Regions from separate parts of the Photobacterium sp. 2_MG-2023 genome, predicted to be linked through region 2. Evidence: predicted binding sites of a transcription regulator. Region 2 holds the regulator's gene; the other holds the start of a gene.
What was found. The regulator MetJ, encoded in region 2, represses methionine synthesis genes. The targets are predictions, from matches to a motif close to TTAGACNTNTANANGTCTAA.
Positions count from the first base shown of each region.

Region 1: the regulator MetJ is predicted to act here: its motif matches at 2,831-2,850, upstream of metH (methionine synthase).

Region 1 is NZ_JAUOQQ010000044.1:264-8,613, forward strand. It holds tRNA gene Q4491_RS21185 (tRNA-Thr) at 1-29, shown strand, start outside; rRNA gene rrf (5S ribosomal RNA) at 37-152, shown strand; gene metA (homoserine O-succinyltransferase) at 367-1,308, shown strand; gene Q4491_RS21200 (sodium:proton antiporter) at 1,369-2,706, opposite strand; gene metH (methionine synthase) at 2,906-6,574, shown strand; gene lysC (lysine-sensitive aspartokinase 3) at 6,640-8,019, opposite strand; lysine riboswitch at 8,123-8,304, opposite strand.
Region 2 is NZ_JAUOQQ010000004.1:151,605-159,954, reverse strand. It holds gene Q4491_RS05385 (bifunctional aspartate kinase/homoserine dehydrogenase II) at 1-2,229, opposite strand, end outside; gene Q4491_RS05380 (O-succinylhomoserine (thiol)-lyase) at 2,226-3,395, opposite strand; gene metJ (met regulon transcriptional regulator MetJ) at 3,584-3,901, shown strand; gene Q4491_RS05370 (malic enzyme-like NAD(P)-binding protein) at 3,979-5,226, opposite strand; gene rpmE (50S ribosomal protein L31) at 5,487-5,699, opposite strand; gene priA (primosomal protein N') at 5,929-8,127, shown strand; gene cytR (DNA-binding transcriptional regulator CytR) at 8,305-8,350, shown strand, end outside.

The DNA.
Region 1 (8,350 bases), on a different contig from region 2:
CCCCAGTTCAAATCTGGGTACTAGCACCAGAATTTGCTTAGTGACAATAGCGCTGTGGAACCACCTGATCCCATGCCGAACTCAGACGTGAAACGCAGCAGCGCCGATGGTAGTGTGGGGCCTCCCCATGTGAGAGTAGGACATTACTAAGCACCTCCTTCAAAACCCAGCCTTCGGCTGGGTTTTTTCATTTCTGTTATCTGCTATTTTCAGCGTCTCTTTCGCTAGCCTGCTGCTTTCATTAGAATTATTCATTATGTTCTTAACTATCTATAATTCTTTTAATGCGGTAAAGCTTGCAGTGTGAGTAGAAATTCTATAATTTTTGGGTATCTGGACGTCTGTACATCTTAGGGAGAGCAACACATGCCCATTAAAATTCCTGATCAGTTACCGGCAACTGATATTCTTCGTAGTGAGAATATCTTCGTCATGTCTGCAAAACGCGCTGCCAGTCAGGAAATTCGCCCGCTGAAGGTATTGTTGCTTAATCTGATGCCGAAAAAAATTGAAACTGAAACTCAGTTTCTTCGTCTGTTATCAAACAGTCCTCTGCAGGTTGATGTTGAGTTACTGCGGATTGATAACCGCCCGACGAAAAATACGCCAACGGAGCATTTGGATACGTTCTACCGGCAATTCGAAATGGTGAAGCACAGAAATTTCGATGGTTTGATTGTGACAGGTGCTCCGCTGGGCTTAGTGCAGTTTGAAGATGTGCTGTACTGGGAAGAAATCCAGGCCATTCTGACCTGGGCGAAAGGGCACGTGACTTCGACCATGTATGTGTGCTGGGCCGCTCAGGCTGGGCTTAAGCTGATGTACGATTTACCTAAGCGTACCCGCAAAGAGAAATTATCAGGTATCTACACCCATAGGGTCCACAATCCCCATCATCCTCTTCTGAGAGGTTTTGACGATACCTTTTGGGCTCCCCACTCGCGCTATGCCGACTTCTCGCCTGAGTTTTTATCGGAGCACACTGATCTGGACATTCTGGCCACCTCAGATCAGGCAGGAGTGTATTTAGCCGCCACCAAAGATAAGCGTAATGTCTTCGTGACAGGACATCCTGAATACGATGCCCATACATTACATAATGAATATATGCGTGATCTGGGAGAGGGGATGGAGCCCAAAATCCCAGTAAATTACTATCAGGATAATGATCCGGATAAACCGCCTGTTGCGAGTTGGCGCAGTCATGGCCATTTGTTATTTGCCAACTGGCTGAACTATTGTGTCTATCAGCAAACGCCTTATGATTTGGATCACTTCTCGGAAGATAAATTCACCAAGGACGACTGATTGACGTTGCCCTCACAAATAAAAAGACCTGCCAAAGCAGGTCTTTTTCATCGTCAGTATTCAGGATTTGGGATCGGTTTCCGGTTGTTGGTGAGCATGAGCGGTTTGTTTGTTCTCTTTCGCTTTCTTCGCTTCCCAGGCTTTAGCTTTTTCGATCATAGGTGTAATGGTAGAGCCCTGGATCAGGATAGAGAACACCACGACTGAATAGGTCATCACCAGAATTATCTCTTTCACATCAATATTTTTCTCCGGAATAACGATAACACCGGCAGGGATCGCCATCGCCATCGCCAGAGCAAGACCACCACGCAAGCCACCCCAAGTGAGGATCTTCACCGACTCGGGATTGTATTGGCGGAAACGTTTAAAGCCAAGGTACGACAGCTTCACACTCAGGTAGCGCGCCAGTAGCACCAGCGGCACAGCTATCACCATCAGTGTCCAGTCTTCCTCATGGAAGCTGAAAGACAGCATGCTCATACCAATCAGCAGGAAGAGTACACCGTTCAGGAATTCATCAACCAACTCCCAGAAGTGATCCAGATGGTCTTCACTCTCTTTAGAAAAGCCGATATAACGGGTCCAGTTGCCTATCATGATACCGGAGACCACCATAGCTAGCGGCCCGGACACATGAATAACATCGGCAAAAGCATAACCAGCCGTTGGGATTCCCAGAGTCAGCAGAAGTTCCATGGAGTGATCGTCTGTCGAACTGATCAGATAATGGAACAGCAGGCCGAGAACAAAACCATAGGTTATGCCACCAATGGCTTCCTGCAGGAAAAGATGGCCAACACCCAGCACAGTAGGTGCTTCATCACCAAAGGCGATGGTAAACAAAGTGACGAAGATGACCAGGCCAAATCCATCGTTAAACAGCGACTCACCTTCAATTTGTGTGGAGATGCGGCGCGGCGCGTGCAGTTTTTTTACTATCGCCAGCACGGCTATTGGGTCCGTCGGTGAAATTAATGCGCCGAACAGCAGGCAGTAAATCAGGTCTAACTGGATTCCCAGCATCTGGCATATCCACCAAAGGCTGCCACCGATGAAGAATGTGGAAAACAGTGTGGCCCCCAGTGCCAGAATGGTGATTTCCCATTTTTGATCTTCGAGATGTGGCAGCTTGATCCCTAAACCGCCAGCAAAAAGTAAGAAGCCTAAAATGCCTTTTAGCAGAAAGCTTTCGAAATCGATCTGACCCAGCTGTTCCGCAGCAATTTCTTCGAGGTGAAACCAGCCGTTGTGGCCTGCGATCACAATTCCGAGCGATAAAATAATAGCACCGGCTGTGATGGCGATAGTGGTTTGCATCTTGCCTATTTTGTGGTTAATAAAGGCAATAACCATCGCAGCGGCGGCGAGAAAACAGAGGGTACTGTATACCGACATCCTTGATCCTCATCTGTTGTTAAAGTGTTAAGCAAAAATTGTGACAAAATATAAATGCTCGGGCCTCTGATAGCCATAAAAACTTTAGGCTTACGCTTGGATAATAAGTTTTCGCAAACGATATATGGACGTCTAGATTTCCAATCAGGCTGTGATAGGATGTTAGCAGCTGATAGGTTTAAGTGTAAGGAAGTAAGCAGTGTCGAAGGGTACGGATTTATTACAAAAGCGACTTAAGGAACAGATCCTCATCATAGATGGGGGCATGGGCACCATGATCCAGAGCTACAAGCTGGATGAAGAGGATTACCGTGGTGAACGTTTTTCTGATTGGCATTCGGATCTTAAAGGCAATAACGATCTGCTGGTACTCTCCCAGCCGCAACTGATCAAGGATATTCACTCCGCTTATCTTGAAGCCGGCGCTGATATTCTTGAGACCAACACTTTCAACTCAACGACTATTGCCATGGCTGACTATGACATGGAGAGTCTGAGTGCCGAGATTAATTTCGAAGCGGCAAAGCTGGCTCGTCAGGCGGCTGATGAGTGGACGGCGAAAACACCGGACAAACCACGATTTGTAGCTGGTGTTCTCGGTCCGACTAACCGTACCTGTTCGATATCACCGGATGTGAACGATCCCGGTTTCAGGAACGTGTCGTTTGATCTATTGGTAGCAGCGTATTCCGAATCAACCCGCGCCCTGATAGCTGGCGGGTCCGATATCATCCTGATTGAAACTATTTTTGATACCCTGAATGCCAAAGCCTGTGCGTTTGCCGTGGATAAGGTCTTTGAAGAGCTGGGCGTGACTTTGCCTGTTATGATTTCAGGCACAATCACCGATGCCTCCGGCCGCACCTTATCAGGACAAACCACTGAAGCTTTTTACAATTCTCTGCGACACGTCAAACCTATTTCATTTGGCCTTAACTGTGCATTGGGTCCGGATGAGCTGCGTCAGTATGTGGAAGAATTATCACGTATTTCTGAGTGTGCGGTATCAGCGCACCCGAATGCCGGTCTGCCAAACGCATTCGGCGAGTATGACCTTGAAGCGACAGAAATGGCTGAGCATATCAAAGAATGGGCGGAGTCCGGCTTTCTGAACCTGGTGGGCGGTTGTTGTGGCACCACGCCAGAGCATATTCGTGAAATGGCCCGGGTGACGGAGAATGTAGCGCCACGTCCATTGCCTGAGATTCCTGTGGCCTGCCGTTTATCAGGGCTTGAGCCGCTAACCATTGAAAAAGACACTTTATTTGTCAATGTCGGTGAGCGGACCAATGTGACAGGTTCAGCCCGTTTCCGTAGGTTAATCAAAGAAGAGCTTTATGACGAAGCGCTGGAAGTGGCACGTCAGCAGGTGGAAGCCGGTGCTCAGATCATCGATATCAATATGGATGAAGGCATGCTGGATGCCGAAGCTGCCATGGTGCGCTTTCTGAACCTGTGTGCCTCTGAGCCTGAAATCTCCCGTGTCCCCATTATGATTGACTCATCCAAGTGGGAAATACTGGAAGCTGGCCTTAAGTGTGTGCAGGGTAAGCCAATTGTTAACTCAATATCTCTCAAAGAAGGTAAAGAGAGGTTTGTTGAACAGGCGAAACTGATTCGCCGCTATGGCGCAGCCGTGATTGTGATGGCGTTTGATGAAGTGGGTCAGGCCGATACCCGTGAGCGTAAGATAGAGATCTGTACCAATGCCTATCGCATTCTGGTTGATGAGGTGGGCTACCCGCCGGAAGATATCATTTTTGACCCGAACATTTTCGCAGTAGCTACCGGGATTGATGAGCACAATAACTACGCGGTTGATTTCATTGAAGCTGTAGGAGACATCAAGCGCACTCTGCCACATGCGATGGTGTCGGGTGGTGTTTCGAATGTGTCTTTCTCGTTCCGTGGTAATGATCCTGTGCGGGAAGCGATTCATGCCGTGTTCCTGTATCACTGTTTTAAAAATGGCATGGATATGGGCATTGTGAATGCCGGTCAGCTGGCCATTTACGATGACCTGGCAGACGAGTTACGCGAAGCCGTTGAAGACGTTGTATTGAATCGCCGGGATGACTCTACCGAGCGCTTGCTGGATCTTGCGGATAAGTACCGGGGCAGCGGCGAAGCGGTAGAAGATAAAACAGCCGCTGAATGGCGCGGCTGGCCGGTCGATAAACGCCTGTCCCATGCGCTGGTCAAAGGGATCACTGAGTTTATTGTTGAAGATACCGAAGAAGCCCGTCAGAACGCGGAAAAACCGTTAGAGGTGATTGAAGGGCCTTTGATGGCAGGTATGAACATAGTCGGTGATCTGTTCGGTGAAGGTAAAATGTTCTTGCCTCAGGTGGTGAAATCAGCTCGGGTGATGAAACAGGCCGTCGCTTATCTCGAACCTTACATCAATGCCGAGAAGCAAGTCGGACGCACTAACGGCAAAATACTGCTCGCCACGGTGAAAGGCGATGTGCACGATATCGGTAAAAATATTGTCGGAGTGGTGCTGCAGTGTAATAACTACGAGATCATCGATCTGGGCGTCATGGTGTCTTGCGACAAGATCCTGAAAGTGGCCAAAGAAGAGAAGGTCGATATTATCGGCCTCTCCGGGCTGATCACTCCTTCACTTGATGAAATGGTGCATGTTGCCAAAGAAATGGAGCGCCAGGGCTTTGATCTTCCTTTGCTGATTGGCGGGGCTACAACGTCCAAGGCCCACACGGCAGTCAAAATTGAGCAGAACTACCATGCCCCTGTCGTTTATGTCTCAAACGCCTCGCGTGCTGTAGGGGTATGTTCGGCACTCTTGTCGGATGCCCAGCGGCCAGCGTTTGTTGAGCGCCTTGACAAGGAATACGAGGTAGTGCGGGAGCAACACGCCCGCAAGCGTCCACGAAGTGCTCCTGTCAGCCTGGAAGCTGCCCGCGCCAATAAAGTGGCGATTGACTGGAATAGCTACACTCCTCCCGCGCCGCAAAAGCCGGGGATCCACGTGTTCAAGGATTTTGATATCGCGACATTGCGGCGTTATATCGACTGGACGCCCTTCTTTATGACCTGGTCGCTGAGTGGTAAATATCCCACCATTTTGCGCCACGAAGTAGTGGGTCAGGAAGCCCAGCGCCTATTTGATGATGCCAATCAGCTGCTGGATGAGATCGAAGCCAGCGGCATGATAAAGGCCAATGGTGTCTGTGGCTTATTCCCGGCCAATAATATTGGTGATGATATCGAAGTCTACACCGATGAGACCCGAACCCAGGTACTGACAACCTTACGCGGACTGCGCCAGCAGACAGAGAAACCCAAAGGGCCGAATTACTGTCTGTCGGATTACATTGCCCCGAAAGAAAGCGGTAAAGCTGACTGGATTGGTGCCTTTGCGGTAACCGGCGGAATCGGTGAATATGAGATTGCCGATCAGTTTAAAGCCAAAGGCGATGATTACAACGCGATTATGATTCAAGCGGTGGCAGATCGTCTTGCTGAAGCCTTTGCGGAATTCATGCATGAGACTGTCCGTAAGGAGATCTGGGGCTATGCGCCGGACGAGAACCTGAGTAACGAAGATCTGATCCGTGAGAAATACCAGGGTATCCGGCCAGCGCCAGGCTATCCGGCTTGTCCGGAACACACAGAGAAAGGCGAGATCTGGACATTGTTGGATGCGGAGGCCAATACCGGCATGATTCTGACAGAAAGCTACGCCATGTGGCCGGGGGCGGCCGTATCAGGCTGGTACTTCTCACATCCGGAATCGCGCTATTTTGCCGTTGCACAGATCCAGCGTGACCAGATGGAAAGCTACGCCGAGCGCAAAGGCTGGGGTGAGATCGAAGCGGAGAAATGGCTGGGGCCTAATCTGTGATAGCTGTTCACTGAAGACAAAAAGGCGCTCAATGAGCGCCTTTTTTACCGGAACGGGACGTGAAATTACTCAAAAATCTTACGGTGCAGATTCTGAGCAATAGGCATGGCATGTTCGGTTTTAACCAGGAAGCACAGGTTGTGCGGGCTGGCACCGTAGCAAATCATACGCAGCTTGTACTCGTCCAGCGAATCGAACACGGTACTCACTGAACCGGCAGTCTGACTCATGCGGTTACCAATCAGCGAAATCAGGCACAGATCCTGTTCAATCTCAACGCGACACAGCTCACTGAGCGCGGCATGCGCCCCCGGAGGCAGCGTGGGTGCGCCGCCGCCTGTATCGGTCTGATCCATGGTCAAAGACACGCTGACTTCAGAGGTAGAAATCAGATCAACAGAGACCTTATGCTCAGCCAGAATCCGGAAGACTTCGGCCAGGAAACCATAAGCATGAAACATGTTCAGGCTGGTCAGGGTGATCAGGGTCTGGTTCGAGCGCAGTGCCAGCGCACGGAACAGCGGTGCTTCAGTAACGGATTTACGGATCCAGGTGCCGCCTTGCTCTGGTGCCCTGGACGATCCAACAAACACAGGGATCTGACGGCGAACGGCCGGGATCAATGTCGATGGATGCAAGATCTTGGCGCCAAAATTGGCCATCTCAGAGGCTTCGCTGAAGCTGATTTCTTTGATTGGCGTGGCTTTGGGCGCAATACGCGGATCTGTGGTGTACATGCCTGGGACATCAGTCCAGATTTCCAATGTGCCGGCACTCACCGCCTCAGCCATAAGGGCGGCACTGTAATCACTGCCACCGCGGCCAAGTGTTGTTGTGCGACCTTGCTCATCACTACCGATGAAACCCTGAGAAACGATAATCTTATCCTGCAGCAGAGGTAATAGCTTTTCCTCTGTCAGTTGACGAATCATTTCCTGTTCAGGGCTGGCTTTACCAAAGCGGCTGTCAGTACGCAGCACTTCCCGGATATCGTAACGCAATGCGTCAGCACCCATCTCACACATGATTTGCGTAAACAGATGGGTAGACAGCAATTCACCGTTGGCAACCAGTTGATCTGTCAGCTCAGCCGATTTATGTTCTGCGGCTTTTATGGCAAGTTCGGCGACCTGATCGAGCAGTTCATCAATGTTACCCGCAACCTGTTCAGGCTGCTGTAAATCCGCCAGCACGCTGTGGTGAATGGCGCGAAGGCGCTCCATCAGGTTATGTCGGTGCCCGGCATCGGCCACGCCGTTGGCCAGTTCGACTAAAATATTAGTCACACCGGAACACGCACTGATCAACACCAGTTTGGTTGTCGGATTATTGATAACTATCTTAGCACTACGGCTCATTGCAACGAAATCAGCCACACTAGTGCCGCCAAATTTTGCGACTGTGATTTCAGCGTTCAACGCTGAAGAAGAAATTACAGGGCTCAATGTGATCTCCCACTTAACAAAGCGTAAACATGGGGCAAAATTTGGGGAATCTTTCCGACTTGAGTGTCAGAAGAGCCATTAGGCGAGACGTACTAAGACTGCTGCTACCAGAAGCTCTCCACCTGCACTGGATGATGCAGGTGACAGCCAGAAGGATTCAACCTTCAAAGCCGATACGGCAAGCCCCCTGTCTCACCGTATCTCGGCGTTGCTCCCCCTCTCTATGGTGCTTTGGGGTGGGGCCCCGCCGCATAGATACCTGGATAACGCGCCTCTTCCGTTTTCACCTGAAAAATGAGCTTTCTCAGGGTGAACAAAAATTGCCCTTATT
Region 2 (8,350 bases):
CAGGCCCACCACGGCGTGACCATTTTTGTCCAACCGCGCGATATAGCGCAGGACTTTTCCCTCACGCTGCGCTTTGCTCAGGCGCGCCTGCAAGCGCTCATCAAGCACATCACTTTGCTCAAAAAAGGCGTCCAGGCTCAGGGCTTCCAGCTCCTCTGGCACCAATGACTCAACTTTGACCTGTTCAGGCTCCAGTGCCAGTCCGGATTCACGCGCTAAAATCACCAGCTTTCGCATCACGTCGCTGCCGTCCAGATCGTGGCGGGGATCCGGCTCCGTCAGCCCCTGCTGCCAGGCCTGTTCAAGCAACTGGCTGAAAGGCAGGCTGCCGTCGAACTGCTGGAACAGCCAGGACAGAGTACCCGAGAAAATGCCGGATACAGCAATAATCGTATCCCCGCTGTCGCGCAAATCTTTGACCGTATGGTTGACCGGCAATCCGGCGCCCACAGTGGCGTTATACAGCCAGTGGCGGCTGCTTTTCTCGAACGCATCAACCACAGCGCGGTAGACTTTGCCTTTTGCTGAGCCTGCGACTTTGTTGGCAGAAATCAGATGCAGGCCGTGGCTGGCAAATTCCGGGTAACGCTCAGACAGTGCTTTGCTGGCGGTGACATCCAGTACCACCAGCTCATCATAGTCATGCTGCCCCAGAGCCGGGAGCCAGTCCGTGCCGTCTGTGGCTTCATCATCAAACCGGGTCAGAGCCTGAACTGGCTCAATGCCCTGCAGATTAAGCCAGTAGCGCCGGCTATCGGCCACCCCTATCAGGGTAAAGCTCATGCCGTGACGCTTTTCCAGTGCCACCTTTTCTTCTTCCAGCAACTCCAGCCAACGGCTGCCGATATTGCCCTTGCCGCACAAGATCAGACCGATACGCTTTTGCGCCTGGAACAAATTTTGGTGAATCAGCTGAACCAGGGCCTGGGTATCGGCCTGCCGCAGCACCGCCACCAGACTCAGCCCGGATTCGGCTTCGGCAATAAATTCGACCGGCTGGCCTTTCAACTGCTGCTGGAAGCCATGACAGTGCACAGGGTTTATCACCACCCCGGCCCCTACCGCGGCCACCATAGTAAAACCGTCGCGCAAACGGATCTCGGCTGGTAAACCGCTGTCCTGCAGCAGTGCCAGTACCCCGTTGGCCACTTCAGCGGTATATGCCAGCAGAATCTGTCCTTTGTCGGTTTCCACCGCTTGAGCCAGCGGGATCAGCTGCGCTTTCGGCAGCAGAGTCGCCAGCTCGCGCTCCACCTGCTCCAGCGTCTGGGCTCGGGAGACAGACAGCTCCAGCAGACAGACCTCATCCAGAGAGGTAATAATTTTGGCGCCACGGCCAGATGCCAGTACCCGCTCCACACGAGTCGAGCCAGATTCCGGCAGCAGACTGCAGCGCAGTGTCAGGTCGATGGCACTCTGGGCCACAGGCTGAAGCGTGCGGCTGTGCAGCACAGGAGCCGCCAGACGAGCCAGCTCGTCAGCCTCATCAAGTCGCAGCAAGGGCAACAGACAAGCATCACTGACCAGACGGGGATCCGCACTGTAGACACCGGCGACATCACTCCAGATGGTCACCCGGCTGACACCGGCCAGGGCGCCGATAACAGTGGCGGAATAATCCGAACCATTGCGCCCCAGCAGTACGGTTTCTCCGGCTTGATTGCTGGCCATAAAACCTGTGATCACCATGCGATGACCACTGTGCTGTGCCAGCTCATTTTGCAGCAACGGCAGTGAACGGCCACGGTCAACTTCCGGCTGAGCGGCGCGCTCGGCACGCAGGAAACTCCGCGAGTCCAGCGCACGTGCCGCCATGCCTTTGTGTGTCAGCAGTGCGGCCAGTAATCGGGAGGACCAGAGTTCACCGTGTCCGAGTACCCAGGCTTGTCTGGCCGGGGTGATCTCGCTGTCAGTGAGCTGACCCAGCTCACTGAACTCCAGATGCAGCGAGGTTAACAGCTCATCCGCCACGGTTTCCTCTAACAGCTCTTCGATGAGGTGCTGCTGGAAGGTGCGCAAATCCTGCAGGCTTTCATGCGCCAGCCGGCCATCTTTGCTCAGCAAAGACAGCCACTGAATCAGTCGGTTGGTTGTTTTACCGGCTGCCGAGACCACCACCAGATCATCGGCGCTGGAATACTGCTCGAGAATATGGGCGACATTACGGTAACAGCTGGCATCCGCTAAACTGCTGCCGCCAAATTTGTGCAACTGACGTGTCAGGGTCATTCACTGACCTCCGCCGCTTTGGTAAAGGCCTGAGCCAGATCGGCAATCAAATCATCGGCATCTTCCAGGCCCACAGACAGACGCAGCAGCGACGGCAAGATACCGGCCTCGCGCTGCGCCTCATCCGACATGGCACGGTGGGTCATGCTGGCAGGATGCGCAATCAGGCTCTCCGTGCCGCCCAGTGACTCAGCCAGAGAGAAATCGTGCAAAGACGCCACAAAAACTTCCAGTTGCTGCATGCTGCCGGCCAGCTCAAAACTCAGCATGGAGCCAAAGCCTTTTTGCTGCCGGGCCGCAATCTCATGACCTGGGTGATCTGCCAGGCTGGGGTGATAAATCTTACCCACCAGCGGCTGGGTTTGCAGATAGGCCAGCAGCCGGGCGGAATTTTCTTCATGGACACGCATACGTGCCATCAAAGTACGTACGCCGCGCAGGGTCAGGTAAGCATCAAAGGGCGCGCCGGTGGCGCCGATACAGTTGGCCCACCAGGACAAGTTCTCGGCGTGCTCGCTGTCTTTCGCAATCAGCACCCCGCCAACCACATCGGAATGCCCATTGATATATTTAGTGGTGGAATGCACCACGAAGTCCGCGCCCAGCGCGATGGGCTGCTGCAGCGCCGGCGAGAGGAAAGTGTTATCCACCGCCACCAGCGCTCCCGCGTCATGCGCCTGCAAACACAGCTGCTCGACGTCAATCACCCGCAACAAGGGGTTGGACGGCGTTTCAACCCACACCAGTTTAGGTTTTCTGGCCAGTGCTTCAGCCAGCGCCTTAGGGTTGCCCTGATCGACAAAAAGCACCTTGAAGTCACCTTTGCCGGCACGGGTATTGAACAAGCGGTAGGTACCGCCGTAGCAGTCATGGGGGGCCACAACCAGATCATCCGGCCCCAGCTGCGCCGTTGCCAGCAGGTTAATCGCCGCTGTACCACAGCTGGTCACCACACCACCCGCTCCGCCTTCCAGTTCCGCCAGAGTGTCTGCCAGTAAATTACGGGTGGGATTTCCCGAGCGGGAATAATCGTACTGAGGTAAAGTCCCTAATTCAGGGAAGCCATAGGTTGAGGTCAAGTAAATAGGTGGCACCACTGCACGAAATTGCTGATCGGTTTCAATGCCGCTGCGAACAGCGATAGTAGCTGTTTTCTTGTCACTCATGTAATTTGCTTCCTTGTTTCCGGGACCAGGCCAGAGGCCGACGAGAGTAAGATGCTTCAACCTTAGCGAGATTTAAAAAAGACGTCAACACTTCTAGACGTCTATATGTCTTTGCTTGTGGCAGTAAATGCCGCTAAAATTCCCCCCATACAATATTTCAAAACCCTATATCGCTGAGAAGGTAAACAATGGCAAAGTGGAACGGTGAGTACATCAGCCCTTATGCGGAACATGGCAAGAAAAATGAGCAGGTCAAGAAAATCACTGTCTCTATCCCATTAAAGGTGTTGAAAATCCTCACAGATGAACGCACCCGCCGTCAGGTAAATAACCTTCGCCACGCCACCAACAGTGAACTGCTGTGCGAAGCATTCCTGCATGCCTACACCGGCCAGCCACTGCCAACGGATGAAGATATCCGCAAAGATCGCCCTGACGATTTACCGGCAGAAGCTAAGGCCATCATGGACAGCCTGGGTATTGAGTACGAAGACATCAACGAATAATCAACATAACGCCTTGAGATAAAAAAAAACCAGCCATATGGCTGGTTTTTTCAATCATAAGCACACACTGTGTGTCATTACACTTCCATGTAACCCACAGGCATTTCGATACGGGCAACGCCAGATTCCACAGCCGCGACCGCAACCGCTTTGGCAACCCGTGGCAACAAACGCGGATCCATAGGTTTAGGGATAATATAGTCCGGACCGAACTCCAGCTTATCCACACCTGCTGCTTTAACAACTTCTGCCGGCACCGGTTCTTTGGCCAGTTCGCGGATAGCGTTCACCGCAGCCAGTTTCATTTCATCGTTAATCTCGCTGGCACGCACATCCAACGCACCACGGAAGATAAACGGGAAACAAATGACGTTATTTACCTGGTTCGGATAATCCGAACGGCCGGTTCCCATGATCAGATCATTACGAACCGCATGGGCCAGCTCAGGTTTAATTTCCGGATCCGGGTTTGAGCAGGCAAACACGATCGGCTTGTCAGCCATCAGTTTCAGCGACTCAGGGGCCAGCAGATCCGGGCCTGAGACACCGACAAAGATATCCGCGCCTTCGATAACATCTTCCAGGGTGCGCTTATCTGTGTTGTTGGCAAACAGTTGCTTATACTCGTTGATGTCATCACGACGGGTGTGAATCACACCTTTGCGATCCAGCATGTAGATTTTTTCACGCTGCGCGCCGCATTTGATCAACAGTTCCATACAGGCGACGGCCGCTGCGCCGGCACCCAGGCAGATGATCACTGCTTCTTTGATATCTTTGCCCTGCAGTTCCAGTGCGTTCAGCATACCGGCTGCCGTTACAATTGCCGTACCGTGCTGGTCATCATGGAACACAGGCACCTGGCAACGTTCGATCAGGCGTTTTTCAATCTCAAAACAATCAGGGGCTTTGATATCTTCCAGGTTAATACCACCAAAGGTATCGGCGATATTGGCCACAGTATCAACGAACTCGTCGATGGTACGGTGTTTCACTTCGATATCAATCGAATCCAGGCCAGCGAAACGCTTGAACAGCAGGGCCTTACCTTCCATAACCGGCTTAGAAGCCAACGGCCCCAGGTTACCCAAACCAAGAATGGCCGTACCATTGGTAATCACAGCAACCATGTTGCCTTTACCTGTGTACTTATACACATTCTCTGCATTCTGGGCGATTTCCCGCACCGGCTCAGCCACACCAGGGCTGTAGGCCAGAGCGAGATCTTCTACTGTATTGGCAGGCTTGCTTAGTTCAACCGAAATTTTCCCGGGGACAGGGTAAGCATGATAGTGAAGTGCTTGTTGACGAAAATCTTCAGACATAATTATTAGAATCCTGAATGGATGGATGTTCTGTTCGGTTCGGTATTGAACAATCAATCATATTCGATAGCAGCACAAAATCCTAGTTCGCACAAGCTGGTAATACCAAGACAATAACCGTGACAGGCCAGAAGATATGCAGGGGATGACAGGTTGGAGTCAATGACTACAAATAAATCAGTCATTAAAGGCGGGAAGAAACAGCAAATAGCAAAAAGGGACGCATATGCGTCCCTTTTCTCGACAGTGTCTTAAAGCAATTACTTGCTAGACAGAGCGCCGAAACGCTTGTTGAATTTGTCGATACGGCCACCGGTGCTCACTTGACGCTGCTTACCAGTGTAGAATGGGTGACATTTGTCACACACATCCAGGCTGATGTCTTTTTTCATGGTTGAATTAAAGACAAAAGCGTTGCCGCAAGAACATTTTGCGTTTACAGCTGTGTATTCTGGGTGGATACCTTGTTTCATGGGAAACCTCTAAGCTAAGGCCGTGTCGCTCTCCCGATCCAAAGCCGGGCACCACACGTGGTTAATAAATACTGCCAGGCCAAAGGCGCTGGACAAATAGGCGGCGTATGATAATCAATCAGCCGACACAGATCAACCTGCAATCGCAGTGTCGTCTTGCTTTGCCTCACCCCTTGTGCAAGGTACACTGCCATCTACCTGTAAGTATAAGTGATATCAGCCAATACCCATGACTGCCACCATTGCCAGGGTTGCCCTGCCCGTTCCGCTGGACAAAAGCTTCGACTACCTGATCCCATCAGGCCAACGGCCCGTGGTCGGTGGCCGGGTACGGGTGCCATTTGGCCGTCAGCAGCTCACCGGGATAGTGATTGCCCTGACGGAGCAGTCCGATTTTCCCCGCGACCAGCTCAAGCCCCTCAAAGCCGTTCTCGATAGCGAACCGCTGTGGCAACCGCCATTGTTTCAGTTGCTGGAGTGGACCAGCCGCTACTACCAGTACCCTTTGGGCGATACGCTGGCCAATGCCCTGCCTTCGGCCTTACGTAAAGGCAGACCGGCCAATGCCGAGATTCGTTACTGGCAATTGACAGAAAAAGGCCAGGAACAACCTCTGGCAGCGCTCAAACGGGCACCGCGGCAGGCTAAAGTGCTGACGCTGCTGCGCCATGGCGCGCTGAGTCACGATGCCTTACTCGACCAGGAGGTTAACAGCGCCACCCTGAAAACGCTGGCAGAAAAAGGCTGGGTCGACAGTTTTCACACCACAGCATCCAGCGGCCACTGGCCAACGGATTTCGCCGTCACCGAAGAGAAACCCCGCCTCAACGAAGAGCAGGCACTGGCGATTGCCAGTATCAATGCCAATCCGGGTTATGCCTGTTATTTACTGGAAGGTGTGACGGGTTCAGGCAAGACCGAAGTCTATCTCAACCTGATTGAGCCGGTGCTGGCCGCCGGTAAACAGGCCCTGGTGCTGGTGCCGGAAATTGGTCTGACGCCGCAGACCATCAACCGTTTTCAGCGTCGCTTTAATGTGCCGCTGTTCACCATTCACTCCGGCCTGAATGATACCGAGCGCCTCAGCGCCTGGCTGGCCGGGCGCGACAATCAGGCCGGCATCATTATTGGTACCCGCTCTGCCCTGTTCACCCCGTTCGCGGATCTCGGCATCATTATTGTCGATGAAGAGCATGACTCGTCCTATAAGCAACAGGACAGCCTGCGCTATCACGCCAGAGACATGGCCGTGCTGCGGGCCAGCAAAGAAAACATTCCGGTTGTGCTCGGTTCAGCCACGCCGGCACTGGAAACCCTGCACAATGCCAGAACCGGCAAATACCACCACCTGCATCTGACCCGCCGCGCCGGTAACGCTCAGGCCGCCCGTCACGGGGTACTGGACATGAAAGGACTCCATCTGGAGGCAGGACTGTCCGCACCGCTGATTGCCCGTATGCGCCAGCATCTGAGCGCTGGCAATCAGGTGATGCTGTTTCTCAACCGCCGCGGGTTCGCGCCGGCGCTGATGTGCCACGAATGTGGCTGGCTGGCGGAGTGTAAGCGATGCGATGCGTATTACACTTACCATCAGCACTCCGGCGAGCTTCGCTGCCACCATTGCCAGACCCAGCGTCCTGTCATGCCCCAGTGTCAGCAGTGCGGCTCGACTCAGCTCCAAACCGTCGGGGTCGGCACCGAGCAGCTTGAACACCAGCTCGCCAGCTTGTTTCCTGAGTTCCGTACCGTGCGCATTGATCGCGACAGTACCCGCCGCAAAGGCAGCCTGGACAATTACCTTGAGGCGGTCAGAAACAAGGAGTACCAGATCCTGATCGGCACCCAGATGCTGGCCAAAGGTCACCACTTTCCGGATGTGACCCTGGTAGCGCTGGTCGATGTCGACAGCGCCCTGTTCAGTAATGACTTTCGGGCTGCGGAGCGGCTGGCACAGCTGTTCATCCAGGTCGCAGGCCGTGCTGGCCGCGCCAGTAAACCGGGTGAAGTGCTGCTGCAAACCCACCATCCGGAACACAGCCTGCTTCAGGCCCTGCTCTACAAAGGGTACGACCACTTTGCTGTTCAGGCGCTGACAGAACGCCGTCAGGCCATGTTGCCGCCTTTTACTTATCTGGCACTGTTCAGAGCCGAAGCAGCGCAAAGTGAGCTGGCCGAGCAGTTTCTGCATCAGATGCGCGGCATTCTGGAGGCCAGCCCGCTGTTTGAGGCTCACACTCTGGTGCTGGGCCCCAATCCGGCGCCTCTCTCCCGCCGCGCCGGTCGCTACCGGTGGCAGTTACTGCTGCAGGCGCCCGACAGGAAAACCCTGCAAACTCTGCTGTCTGTGGCCCGTCCTGCCATTAACTTGCTGCCATTGGCGCGGAAAGTGCGCTGGTCGCTAGACGTCGAACCTCAGGATTTAAGCTGAAGATAAGATAATTAATGCGATTTGGATCACAAGCCCAATGTAATTTATGCTATTTGGCACATGTTTAAACCCGCATAAAGCGCCTACAATAACAGGCTTGTTGGACCAGGTTTCTGCACCGATTTGGCTGCGATCCTCCAGCATTATTGAGAGAAATGTCTTAGAGAGGAACTATTTATGGCGACAATGAAGGATGTTGCCCAGCTAGCCGGAGTCTCTACCG